Labrenzia sp. VG12: one gene and its partner. The protein of the gene in region 2 interacts with the protein of the main gene of each other region in a pairwise test. Links are inferred from orthologs where the notes say so. Each region holds a gene or a part of one and is shown on either strand. Other genes may lie near its edges.

Evidence for each region.
Region 1: the proteins of grxD (region 2) and CHH27_RS17965 interact in binary tests that used the Escherichia coli proteins (3 or more experiments, as listed by UniProt). The link is inferred for Labrenzia sp. VG12 from one-to-one orthologs.

What each region holds. Positions count from the first base shown.
Region 1 is NZ_CP022529.1:3,888,671-3,894,236, reverse strand. Bases 1-2,896 are described here. They hold CHH27_RS17965 (BolA family transcriptional regulator), read right to left. Parts: upstream 1,630-2,896; coding sequence 1,372-1,629; downstream 1-1,371. Other genes in these bases: cobS (cobaltochelatase subunit CobS), read left to right, coding at 2,463-2,896; CHH27_RS17960 (DnaJ domain-containing protein), read left to right, coding at 1,808-2,398; CHH27_RS17970 (ABC transporter substrate-binding protein), read right to left, coding at 514-1,242; CHH27_RS17975 (HlyC/CorC family transporter), read left to right, coding at 1-500. In the rest of the region: more of cobS, read left to right, coding at 2,897-3,449; cobaltochelatase subunit CobT, read left to right, coding at 3,457-5,367; CHH27_RS17945 (esterase-like activity of phytase family protein), read left to right, coding at 5,376-5,566. UniProt on the Escherichia coli protein: Transcriptional regulator that plays an important role in general stress response. Has many effects on cell morphology, cell growth and cell division. Acts by regulating the transcription of many genes, including dacA (PBP-5), dacC (PBP-6), ampC and mreB.
Region 2 is NZ_CP022529.1:2,007,575-2,015,196, reverse strand. What follows is about bases 4,845-7,622. They hold grxD (Grx4 family monothiol glutaredoxin), read right to left. Parts: upstream 6,513-7,622; coding sequence 6,177-6,512; downstream 4,845-6,176. Other genes in these bases: purL (phosphoribosylformylglycinamidine synthase subunit PurL), read right to left, coding at 7,033-7,622; CHH27_RS09400 (BolA family protein), read right to left, coding at 6,756-6,989; CHH27_RS28470 (hypothetical protein), read right to left, coding at 6,526-6,657; CHH27_RS09410 (NADAR family protein), read right to left, coding at 5,577-6,089; CHH27_RS09415 (antitermination protein), read right to left, coding at 5,076-5,357. Outside these bases: CHH27_RS09455 (cytochrome c), read right to left, coding at 1-254; CHH27_RS09450 (L,D-transpeptidase), read right to left, coding at 254-919; CHH27_RS09445 (DUF411 domain-containing protein), read right to left, coding at 927-1,391; CHH27_RS09440 (hypothetical protein), read right to left, coding at 1,388-1,666; CHH27_RS09435 (hypothetical protein), read right to left, coding at 1,787-2,131; CHH27_RS09430 (MazG-like family protein), read right to left, coding at 2,267-2,584; CHH27_RS09425 (GDSL-type esterase/lipase family protein), read left to right, coding at 2,764-3,405; more of CHH27_RS09420, read left to right, coding at 3,433-4,844. UniProt on the Escherichia coli protein: Monothiol glutaredoxin involved in the biogenesis of iron-sulfur clusters.

The DNA of each region.
Region 1 (5,566 bases), 1.9 Mb from region 2 along the record:
TCGCCGCCCCGGCCTGGTTCGTTCCCGATACGACAAGCCTGCAGGACCAGCTCAATGCGTTCCTGCGTCACAAGTCCCACTTTGCCCTTGTTGTCGACGAATATGGTGAGGTGATGGGTCTGGTCACGCTGGAAGACATACTTGAGGAAATCGTCGGCGAGATTGCCGACGAGCATGATGTCGAGCTCGAAGGCCTCCGGCCGCAGGCGGATGGCTCCGTGATTGTCGATGGGTCCGTGCCGATCCGGGACCTCAATCGCGCAGCAGACTGGAGCCTGCCGGATGATGAGGCGACCACAATCGCCGGGCTTGTCATCCACGAAGCGCGCATGATTCCGGATGAACGCCAGATCTTCACCTTCCACGGCTTCCGCTTCACGGTGCTGCGGCGGGAAAAGAACCGGATCACAAGGCTCAGGATCATGCCGCTAGGAGCGGGCAAGGTGCCAGCGGCCCCGCAACCGACCATGACGGCGGTGTCCGGGGCGCAGGCAACCTGACCCGATCTCCCGGTCAGCGCGTGTATTTCTCGATGATGGACTGTATGTCTCCGCTGGCCTTTATTTCCTCCAGCTTTTGCGCGAAGGCGGCTGCCTGGTCGCTGCGGGCTTTTGGAAAGGCAATGTAGCGGGGCACCACGGCCAGTGGCGTGTCGGCGAATCTGAAACGGTCTGACAGGCCAAGCCGTTTGGCAAGGAAGGCGAGCGTGTCGCGGTCGCCGACAATCATGTGCAGGCGGCCGGCCGCCAGTTTGCGTACATTGGTCTCGTTGTCGGTGGCCTCCTCCTTCTTCAGGTAGTCGGCCCGGTCAAATTCCTCTTCGTAGGCATATCCGCGAACCGTGCCGATCAGATAGCCTTTGAGTTCCTTCAGGGACGAAAACTCGATCACACTGTCCCTGGGCAACATGAAAGTCGTGATGCCTTCCCGAAACGGGCCGACCATGTTGAACTTTTCGAACCGTTCTTTTGTACCAACGAACTGGAAACCGAGGTCGACTTCATTTTGTTCAACGCTTTGCACGACCCGTTTCCAGGGCAGTTGAACAAAAAGGACCTGTTCTCCCATGCCGTCGATGACCCGTTGAACGATCTCCGTGTCGATGCCGACATGTTTTCCGCCCGCCGGAAAATTGTAGGGCGGAAAGTCCGTTTCCGAGCTGGCAAGCCAGGTTTCACCCGACGCTGAAATCGGCGTTAGAAGGAGCGCCAACAACGCTGAAAGAAAAACTGGAAAAGACATCAGAGCTCTCCTTGCGTAAGCAAGGCTCTCTTATCTTTCTTCAGAAATCTTCAATGAATTTCAATTGCAGTTTTTCGACTTAATGAAGTGTTTAAGGTGATCCGATGACGGGCGCTCGGAACTGGTCGCCTAGCGTTTCACCTCGATGGCAAGTGCGTGCACGCTTGCCTTCAGTTCTTCGGTGAGAGTGTCATTGATGGCCCTGTGCTGTGCGACCCGGTTCATGCCTTCAAAGGCAGGCGCGGCGATCTGAACCCTGAAATGGGTCTCGCCGCCTTCGCGCCAGCCGCCGTGCCCGCGATGGTTCTCGGACTCGTCAATGACATTGAGAAAAGTGGGGTCGAAAGCCGCCGTGAGCTTGTCGGTGATGGTCTGTTTCATGCTCATGAATCTAACGTGTGGCCTTGCTTTTGAAAGTTCAAGTCTAGGCGCGGCTTGCGCTGGCTGGTAATGTCGCTGGCTGACCGTTTTCCGGGGCCGGAAGCTGGAAATTAGCTTTGGATACCCGGACATTGCAACCAAGCGCGGCTTGCCCGCGCCTCAAGGGACTTCGATAGTCTGCCGCATGAAACTGGATTCAAAAATTTTCGACGGTATCCGGGTCAAGCCGGACAAGGAACGCGCCGAAGAAGGACGGCATCCCGTCTGCGATCATCCGGGATGCAAACGGCCGGGCATGCACCGTGCACCGAAGGGGCGCGACCGGGAAGGCCAGTATTTCCATTTCTGTGTCGATCACGTTCGCGAATACAACAAGTCCTACAACTATTTCACCGGCATGGGCGACGATGACGTGCGTTCCTACCAGAAGGACAGCCTGACCGGCCACCGGCCGACCTGGAAGATGGGTGTCAACAAGCAGGCTGCCGACGGTCCGGACGGCTACGATCCGCGCTCGGGGATGCGTGCAAATGCGCAACGGCGCGCCGAACAGGCACGCCGGCCGCGGCAAAGAAAGCTACTAACGCTTGAAAAACGGTCCCTGGATGTGCTCAATCTGCCCTACACAGCCCGTGGCGCGGAAATCAAAGCGCGCTATAAGGAGCTGGTAAAGCTTAACCATCCGGATGCCAATGGCGGTGACAGGTCTTCCGAAGACCGCCTGCGGGAGATCATTCAGGCCTATAACGTCCTGAAAAAAGCCGGTTTCCTTTAAGCCTGCAGGTCTTGCCGGCTTTCCCCATTTGACCCTTCCCGTGTCACGGGACAGCGGAGGACTGATGACTGAGACGACGACTGCGGCCATGGCCATGCCGGATACTGAAGTTTCTGTAGAAGAGGTTTTCGGGTTCAAGTCCGACCTCAAGGTGCCGGCATTCTCCGCGCCGTCCGAGCATGTGCCCGAGCGTGATGAGGATTACCTGTTCGACCGGGCAACCACCCTGGCGATCCTGGCCGGCTTTGCCCACAACCGCCGGGTGATGGTCACCGGCTATCACGGCACGGGCAAATCGACGCATATCGAGCAGGTTGCCGCGCGTCTCAACTGGCCGTGTATCCGCGTCAACCTGGACAGTCACATCTCCCGCATCGACCTGGTCGGCAAGGACGCGATCGTGATCCGCGACGGCCAGCAGGTCACCGAGTTCAAGGACGGCATCCTGCCCTGGGCCTACCAGCACAATGTGGCGCTGGTGTTCGATGAATATGACGCCGGCCGCCCGGATGTGATGTTCGTGATCCAGCGGATCCTGGAATCCTCCGGCCGCCTGACCCTGCTGGACCAGAGCCGCGTCATTCGTCCGCACGCCGCCTTCCGTCTGTTTGCCACCGCCAACACGGTCGGCCTCGGCGACACATCCGGCCTTTATCACGGCACCCAGCAGATCAACCAGGCCCAGATGGACCGCTGGTCGATCGTGACGACGCTGAACTATCTGCCGCATGACAACGAGGTCGATATCGTGCTGTCGAAGGCCAAGCACTTCCAGACCGACGAAGGCCGCAACACCGTCTCCAAGATGGTGCGTCTTGCCGACATGACCCGGAACGCTTTCATCAATGGTGACCTGTCGACGGTGATGAGCCCGCGGACCGTGATCACCTGGGCTGAAAACGCGGACATCTTCGGAGATGTCGGCTTTGCCTTCCGTCTGACCTTCCTCAACAAGTGTGACGACATGGAACAGTCGCTTGTGGCCGAGTTCTATCAGCGCTGCTTCGGCGAAGATCTGCCGGAATCCTCCGTCAACGTTGTCATGAGCTGAGGTCAAGATGGCGCCGCGGCCAGGCAGCAATTCCCTTCCGGGCAACAAGCCCGCTCCAAGCACCGAGCCGTTCAAACAGTCGGTGAGCGGCACCATGCGGGCGATTTCCGGCGAGCCGGAACTGGAAGTCATCTTTTCCGGCGACCGGCCCGGCATTTCCGGGACCTCGGCCCGTTTGCCCGAGCCACCGCGCAAGGTAAGCGCGCGCGATATCGCGGTCACGCGCGGCATGTCCGACAGTATGGCGCTGCGCATTGCCTGCCACGACAAGGCCGTGCACGCGAAGAACCTGCCGCAGGGCGCGGAAGCCAGGGCGATCTTCGAGGCCGTGGAACAGGCGCGCTGTGAGGCTGTCGGGGCGCGGCGCATGCAGGGCGTTGCCGAAAACCTCTCCGTGATGCTTGACGACCGGTTCCGCAAGTCCGGTGCACCGGACATTTCCAGCCGGGAAGAGGCGCCGCTGCAGGACGCCCTGTCGCTGATGGTGCGTGAGCGCCTGACCGGCGCCCGTCCACCGGAAAGCGCGGAAAAGCTCGTCGACATGTGGCGCGGCTGGATCGAGGACAAGGCCGGTGCCGATCTCGATCGCCTGGAAGCGGAGGTCGAGGACCAGAACAGCTTTGCCTCGCGACTGCGCGACGTCCTGAAGTCGCTCGACATGGCCGATGAACTCGGTGATCACGATGAGGACATGGATCCGGACCAGAACGAGGACGACGGCAACAACGACGAAGCCGAAACCGGCGACGACAGCGAAGAGGACAGCGGCGAGCAGGAAGCTTCTCCGCAGGAAATGGAACTGTCTGGCGAGGAGCAGGACAGCGGCGATACGGAAGCCGCCGAAGCCGACATGGAAGACTTCGCCGAACAGGACATGGCGGAGGACACCGAAGAGCCCGGCGAGAGCGATCGTCCGGACAGTTCGCTGTCCAACCGGCCGGAATCCGACTACCGGATCTTCACCTATCAGTTCGACGAGACGGTCACCGCCGAAGAACTCTGCGACACGGCCGAACTGGACCGCCTGCGGGGCTTTCTGGACAAGCAGCTGACCCATCTTCAGGGCGCCGTCGCCCGTCTCGCCAACCGCCTGCAGAGAAAGCTGATGGCGCAGCAGAACCGCGCCTGGGATTTCGACCTGGAAGAAGGTCTGCTCGACACGGCGCGTCTCACCCGCGCAGTGACGGACCCGATGTCACCGCTGGCCTTCAAACAGGAGCGGGACACCAATTTCCGCGACACGGTCGTGACGCTGCTTCTGGACAATTCCGGCTCCATGCGTGGCCGGCCGATCACGGTTGCAGCCACCTGTGCCGACATCCTGGCGCGCACACTGGAGCGGTGCGGCGTCAAGGTCGAGATCCTCGGCTTCACCACCAAGGCCTGGAAGGGTGGTCAGTCGCGCGAGAGCTGGATCGGCGCCGGCAAGCCACCGACCCCGGGCCGCCTCAACGACCTGCGCCACATCATCTACAAGTCCGCCGATGCGCCCTGGCGGCGTGCGAGGCGCAATCTTGGCCTGATGATGCGCGAAGGTCTGCTCAAGGAAAACATCGACGGTGAAGCGCTGATCTGGGCGCATGAACGATTGCTGGCGCGCCCGGAACAGCGCCGGATCCTGATGATGATCTCCGATGGTGCGCCGGTCGACGACACGACGCTGTCAGTCAATCCGGGCAACTATCTGGAGCGTCACCTGCGCTACGTGATCGAGGACATCGAAACAAGGTCACCGGTGGAGCTGATTGCCATCGGCATAGGCCATGACGTGACCCGCTACTATCGGCGCGCGGTGACCATTGTCGATGCCGAAGAGCTCGCAGGGGCCATGACCGACCAGCTCGCCGATCTGTTTGACGACGAAGTCGTTGATCCGTTTGCCGGCCGCGGCGGGCGTCGCCGGGCCGGCCGGCGGTAGAAGCGGGAATGAGCATGGCAGAGGGGCGGCATCGGAGCGGTCTGGTCAGGCTTGCCGGATGTGTCATCGCTGCCGTGCTGTCCATGCCGCTGCCATCCGCCTTCGCGCAGGATCTTCTGTCAGAAGGCGAGCCGGTCAAGTCCCGTACAAAACCGATCGAAACGTTCCATATCGGGCGTGACGATACCCGTTTCGGCAA
Region 2 (7,622 bases):
GCCGGCAGCGTGCCGTCGGCATTCGCGGTCTGCCAGTCCGGTTCTCCTTGAAGCTGATTGCCGTGGCAGGCAGCGCAGGCCTGCTCATAGATGCCGGCACCCTGACGGACCAGCGCCGGATCGTCCGGGCGGAGAAGGCCGGCCGGAGCAGAGTTTGAGGTCCCTTGCGGCCAGGTGGCGTATCCGACGGCTGCCGCAATGGCCATGATCAAGGCGGCGCAGGCAGGCCAGACGACTTTTGGCCGAAGGATCATCACAGCACAACGATAGGCGAGCCGTCGGGAACGCGGCTGTAGAGGTCGATGATGTCCTGGTTGATCAGCCGGACGCAGCCGCTGGAGACGGCCGAGCCGATGGTCCAGTATTCCATCGTGCCGTGAACGCGGTAGAGCGTGTCCTTGTTGCCCTGAAAGATGTAGAGCGCCCGGGCGCCAAGCGGGTTCTGCAGTCCCGGCGGCATGCCGCCGTTGCGCCAGCTCCACTGCTCCAGTTCCGGCTCGCGGGCAATCATCTCCTCAGGCGGCGTCCATTTCGGCCAGGCGGCCTTGCGGGCGATCCTGGCCCGTCCGGACCATTCGAACCCGGCTCGTCCAAGACCGACGCCATAGCGCATCGCCTTGCCCTGTTCCTGGACCAGGTAGAGGTAATAGTTGTTGGTGTCGACGACCAGGGTCCCGACCCGTTCGCTGGTCGGGTAATCGACCTGCTGTCGAAAGAAGCGCTCGGGGACTTTTTTCAGATCGACCGCGGGCAGCGGAAACCGCTCTTCCGGCATGGCGCGATACATGGCGAGATTGGCCGGATCCTCCGCGGGCGACAGGGGAATTGGCGCCTTGCCGGTCGACGCGCAGCCGGTGACGGCGAGCCCTGCAAGGCTCGCCGAACCGGCAAGAAAGTGTCTTCTTGTCAGGTGTTTCATCTTGTTGTCACTGACCCATTTCCATGTAGGGTTTGGCGCTTTCAGAGCCCTTTGCCCTGATTGCGTAGACGGAGTAACGGGCATCAGGGTCGTGCCCCATGCCGAGGGAGCCTTGCGGCATTCCCGGCACGGCGATCCCGCGAATGTCAGGGCGCTCGCTCATCAGTTTTTCCATGGCCTCCAGCGGCACATGGCCTTCAACGATGTATTTGCGCTCATCGCCGATCACCGCAGTGTGGCAGGCCTGCATGTCGTCCGGGACACCGGCCTGCTTCTTGATCGCGGTGAGGTCGTCGTGGTCCTCGACGACGACCGTGTAGCCTGCGGCTTCAACGGCGTCGGTCCAGACCTCGCAGCAGCCGCACCAGGGCGTCTTGTAGACGGTGATCGTCGTCTCGTCCCCGGCCTGTGCTGCGGCAGACAGGAACAGGGCGCTGCCGAGTGCGGCAAGCATCACTTTGGTCTTGGTCATTGGTTGGCTCCGGTCTTGTTGGTGGTATGGCAGGATTTGCCCATGAAACGGTGCAGGACCGCATGCATGGCAACGCAGCCGAGCATCGGCCCGGCCAGGAGAAGGGTTTCCGTCCAGGTCAGTCCGGAAGGGGCCGAATAGATCAGGAGCCCCGTGCCGGCGAGCATGGCCAGACAGCAGGCAGCCATGAAAAGCGTGTGGGCGTTCAGGAAGCCGCGAGCGGCGACCGGTGTCGTGACGGACGAAGTCCGATTGGTGGTGTCCTCAAAGCTCATTGAGCGATTACCTGTAAGTGAGGTGAGGCGAAGCCCGGGCCGGGTGAAGGCACCCGGATCAGCTTCGTTCAACCTTGCAGTTTCTGATGATCCCGGGCCTGTCGGACCGGGGACGGGTGATCAGAAACCGATGGGAGGCTGAAGGACGGGGCCAGGCCCATGCGCGGTCAGGACGGACGATGAGGTTCTTTCGATTTCCACTTCGGCCGCCACGGGAAGCGCCAGAGACGCCAGCAGCAGAGACAGACAGTCTGCGCTGCACTGGACCGATTTGGTGCCGGGAGCCTGTCGGCTGCCCTGTTCACAGCATGCGTGATGAGGCAGTTCTAGAGCTGACGTCGTTGCAGAAACGCCAGTCTCGGGGCTTGCCATGGCACCGGCCGTCGTCTTGGCACCGCTGAAGGCGGCGGCCATGTTGACCCCCAAAAACAACATCAGCAGCAATGTAACGAGGATGGCGCGCATGCCTGACCTGTTTTCCACTCCTTGCCCGCACAGACTCACCTCTTGAGCCTTTGCAGCCTGACCCCGCAGGTAAGGGCGAAATGCGTTCAAACCGTGACTGAAGAGCTGTTGGCGGCGACTGGCGCACGGATCGGTCTAGCGTCCTGATCCGATGTCACCCTTCAGGTCGGCTCTTGCCTGATATTTCTGCAAAGCGGCCAGCAGGCTCTTTTCGGGATCGAGGCCGCATTCGATGGCGAGCGCGTGGACGGCGAACAACAGGTCGCCGATTTCCTCTTCCAGATCGGCGGTGATGTCAGGCCTGGACCGTCCGTAGTTTGAAGCCTTCAGGACTTCCTTGCTGACCTCTCCAAGTTCGCTGGTGATGTCGAGCAGACGCTGCTCCGGAGCGCATTTCAGGCCGTGTCTGGCCAGAAAGGCAGCAATATCTTCGGTTGACGTGGTCTCTGTCATGTTTTCACCGGTGCCTGATTGTCTGTTGCAACAGAATAGCCACTTGCAGCCTTCAGAACGATGCTTTTTGGGTTTGAAGACGATCCAGTGCCGCTCGGCCCGCAACTTCCCCTCCTCAAGACTGGACCCGGTGCACCGATCGGGCCAGTCTGCTGGGAAGTGGACTTGCGGGAGGTGTCATGCGGGATTTGCGGATCTGTTTTGTGGGCGACAGTTATGTAAACGGCAGCGGAGACGAAACAGGCCTTGGTTGGACCGGGCGTCTTTGTGCCCGGCGAATCTCCGGGGACCTGCGCCTGACCCGCTACGATCTCGGCATTCGCGGGGAAACCACCGATCAGATCGGCGCACGCTGGCAGAGCGAGTGCACACCGCGGCTGCCGGAGGGCGCCGACAACCGGGTGGTTCTGCAATTCGGCATCAATGATGTTGCCGTGATTACAGGGCAGGGGCGGCATGTTGCCCCCGAAGCGTCTCTGGCGAGCGCCGCGGAACTGGTTTCGGCAGCAGCCGCGGCCTACCCGACCCTGTGGGTCGGTCTGCCGCCGGCAAATGTCGCATGCTCTCCGATGCATCCAAGCGCCGGACTTGAAATCAGCTTTCGCCAGGAAGACGCGATCGCGCTCAACGGTGCCTTCAAGGACCTGGCCGCCAAGCTGGGCATTGCCTATCTCGACATTCAGACCCCTTTGCTTGGCGATACAGCCTATCTGGACAGCCTGACCCGAGGAGACCGGATGCATCCGGACGGAGAGGGCTATGCCCGGATTACGGATCTGGTGGATGCCTGGCCCGCCTGGTCGGACTGGTTCGAAGTGTAGAAATGGGAGAGGGTGAATTGAAGCGTCTTGCCCATCTTTTCGGCGGAGCGCCGGTGTGAGCGGCTGGACGACGTTTCAACCATCCCCTATCTCTTTCCCATGACCTTGCGCGCACAACAGACATCCAATGACTACGGTATCGTCGTGGAACCGCTTGCCGGCGAAGTGATTGCCTGGCGGGGCAAAGAGATAATAGCCCGTTCCAACAGAGCGAAGGTCATGTATGAGACCCGGCTGTCGCCGGTGGTCTATTTCCCGCAAGAGGACATCCTGGCAGAGCTGGAACCGGCGCCGGAGCACAAGACCTTCTGTCCGTTCAAGGGCACGGCTTCCTACAGCCACGTGAAGGTCGGTGAGGAGCGTATGGAAAACGGTGCCTGGCACTATCCCAAGGCCCTGCCGGAAGGCCAGGCGGTGGACGGTTGTTTTGCCTTCATGCCCGGTGTTGCAGACCGGATCGAGCACGAGGGCGCGGAGATCGAGGCGCTGCCGATCGGCAATATCACCGGGCCGGTGGTCGACTGGCTCCTGCGCGAGGCGTGGCTTGCCAAGTCGCCGGACGAGCTGCTGGCAGCGCTCGGCCGGAAACTGGTGGAGGACGGCGTTGCCGTTTCCCGCCTCAGCATTCTGATCTGGTCCCTGCATCCGATGATCGCCGGGCAGAACTGCATCTGGTCGCGCGACGAGGACGAGGTCATCAGCCGCTATCCGTCCTACGAGATCCTGGAAAGCCCGGTCTTTACCGACAGCCCGTTCCAGCACGTGGCCGACGGCCTCGGCGGTGTGCGTCAGAAGCTCGACACCAATCCGGACGAATTCAACTTTCCGATCATGGAGGATCTGAAGGAGAAGGGCGTAACCGACTATGTCGCAATGCCCTTGCCTTTCTCCGACGGGCGCATCAACGTCCTCACGCTTGCATCAGACCATCCGAATGGTTTCACCACCGCCAATCTCGGGCTCATTTTCGAGTGTTCCGCCCTGATCAGCCGCCTTTTTGAGGTCTTTGCCCTGACCTCCAGCGCGACCTCGCTGCTGGAAACCTATCTGGGCAAACGCACAGGTGCCCGGGTGCTGGGCGGAGAGATCCGCAGGGGCGACGGCGATGTCATCGACGCGGCAATCCTGTTCTGCGATCTGCGCCATTCCACGCGGCTGGAGACGGAGCTGGGCCGTGAAGCCTATGTGGAGCAGCTCAACCGCTTCTTTGAAGTCACCACGGACATCGTCAACTCGCATGAAGGCGAGGTGCTCAAATTCATCGGCGATGCAGTGCTGGCGATCTTTCCGGCGGGAGCCGGGCATGCGGCGGCCTGCGCTCATGCCGTGGAAAGTGCGCACGAGATTGTCTCAAGGCTGAAGGACCCGGATCCGGAGACGAATGACATGTCGCTGTCCTGCGCCATCGGCATTGCCTATGGCGAGGTGACCTATGGCAATGTCGGGTCAAAGGAACGGCTGGATTTTACGGTGATCGGCAGTGCGGCGAATGTTGCTGCCCGGCTTGGCGAATATGGCAAGGTCATCGGCCAGCCGGTGGTGGCAACGGACGAGGTTGCGGTGGAGGGCCGGTTCAGAACCGACAGTCTTGGCGGTGTGGAGCTGCACAATGTCAGGGACCGGGTCGCGGCCAGTACGGTATTCGTTGAAGGCTAAAGTTCGTTCCCGGTTCAGTGAAGGCTTTTTTCGCCTGCAAACCCGCCCATCGGCTGGTTGCGCACCAGGATCACGAGACCTTCGTCGGACGGCCCGGCGTTCTTCGCGGCGACGCCACCGTAATTGGCGCAAAGCTCTTCAGCGCTCTTCTTTTGAGCGGGCGTGAACATGGTGATGGCCTGGCAATCGACCCGGCGCAGTTCCGTGTCGGTTTTCACGCCGCCGGACAAGGCGAGACTCACGCCGGCCAGTGCAAGCGCGAAAGTGGTGGTGGCTGCAACAGTAATCTTCTTCATTGTCCCCGGTCCCATTTCCCGGCCCCGAACAGTTCAAGGGCCTCGTGATATGGACGGAGAATGGCGGAACACACCTGTACTCACCCTGACATCCGCATTCACCTGACGTTCAGATTAGGCGATTCGTCTGATATTGCCGAGGTTTGGCGCCAGAAGCTGCGATTTCGATTCGGGTTAACGTTGGATAAAGCGCAAGTCTAGGTGGTTTTGACGGGGGTGTCAGAGCTCCGTCTGGGTCACCTCGTCCGGATGCTCCAACCGAAGCTGGTTCCGGACATCGGTCAGGATCCTGCCCAGAAGGTTCTGGCCCGGCCAGTCTTCTGGCGCGGTCCGGGCCGCCTTTTGCGCGTCAAGACCAATGCCCCAGATCAGGTCGTTGGGGCTGGCTTCGGCGAGCAGCTTGTCGCCTGTCTGGAAGAGCTTGCGCCTGAGCCCCTTGTTCTGGCTGAACTTCGCGTGGTTCACGCGGTAGACGATCTCTTCCCTGCGGGCCTGCCAGATGGTTTCCTCAAAGTTTCGGACCTGCCGGCCAAGCGCCTTTTGCCGCCCCGGATCGGAAGCGGTCGCGATTTTGGCAGCCGTCTCGGGATCGTCGAACAGGAGCGCCTTGGAATACATCATGGCCTGTTCGGCGGTGTTGAAGGTCTTGCCGTCGAGATCGAACGCGGATTTCTGCCACTGGCTGAATGGTCCGCCCCAAAAGAAATGAAATCGGTCGGCGGTGTTGGTCAAAACCTTGTCCTCATGGGCGACACATCGGCAAACAAAAGGGGCGGAAGACCGCCCCTTGAAACTTCGACCCTTGCAGGTGCTGGCGGCTCAGGCCGTCTGCTGGCTGGTCTCGACACCTTTTTCGGTGAGCATGCCCTGCAGTTCCTGGTTCTGGAACATTTCACGGATGATGTCGCAGCCGCCGACGAATTCACCCTTCACGTAGAGCTGGGGAATGGTCGGCCAGTTGGTGAATTCCTTGATGCCCTGGCGCAGCTCATCGTCTTCCAGCACGTTGATGCCTTTGTACGGCGCGCCGACATAGTCGAGGATCTGCACAACCTGCCCGGAAAAACCGCATTGCGGGAAGTTCGGGGTGCCTTTCATGAACAGCACAACATCGTTGCTGTCGACTTCGTTCTTGATCCAGTCCTGGATGCTCATGGGTTTCACGTCCTCATTGTTTCGCCGGCGGCGCCAGAAGCGATTTGCCGGTGCGGTAAACCAGTTTCGATACGGAGCGCCAGATCCGAAGTTCCATGACCAGCATGGCAAGCAAGGTCACGGTCAGCAATAAGGCGAGCATCATGTTCAGATCTCCGATCGACTTCCCTGCTATCTGGACAGGTGAGGGGCAAGAATCAAGTGTTCATGCGCCTGCGCGGCAACCTGTCAGGCCGTTTTTGCTCAATCCGGAGCCTTGGTCTGAAGCGCAAGCGCGTGCAGGGCACCGCCCATGTTGCCCTTCAGGGCTTCATAGACCAGTTGATGCTGCTGGACGCGGCTCTTGCCCCGGAAGGCTTCGGAAACGACATTGGCCGCGTAGTGATCGCCATCGCCGGCCAGGTCGCGGATCTCCACCTGAGCGTCGGGCAGCGCCTCCTTGATCAGGGTTTCGATCTCATTCGCGTTCATCGGCATTGTGCATCAGTCCTTTTGTATAAGCGCCTGAACGGCAACGAGCTTAAGCCGTCGCCATATAGTTCGGGAACCAATCTTCGTGCGCTTTTTTCAAGTTTGCAACGGATATGGTGAGGATGCCTTCCACAGTCAAATCCGATCCGCCCGTTGTGCCGATTTGTTGAACGTCGACGCCGGCGTCCAGAATGTCTTCCATCACCGCCTCGACCTTGTCCTGCGCGACGGTCAGAACGTAGCGGCCCTGGTCCTCGCCGAAGAGTGCGGCATGGGCGGGGCTGTCCACCTTGACCGTGGCGCCGAGGCCGCCGGCCATGGCCATTTCTGCAAGCGCAACGCCCAGGCCCCCGGAAGAAATGTCATGCACGCCTGTGAGGCGGGCTGCGCCGATCAGCTGGCGGACCAGCGTGCCGCGGCGTTTTTCTGCGGCCAGGTCCACGGGCGGCGGAGCACCTTCCTCGCGGCCGAGAATGTCTGCGAGATACTGGGACGCGCCAAGGTGGGTGCCAAGGCCGCCGATCACCAGGATCGCGTCGCCTTCCTGCGTGAAGGCAGCAGCGGCTCGGACAGTGACATCCGGCAGCAGGCCGACGCCGCCAATGGCCGGGGTCGGCAGGATCGCTTCGCCATGGGTCT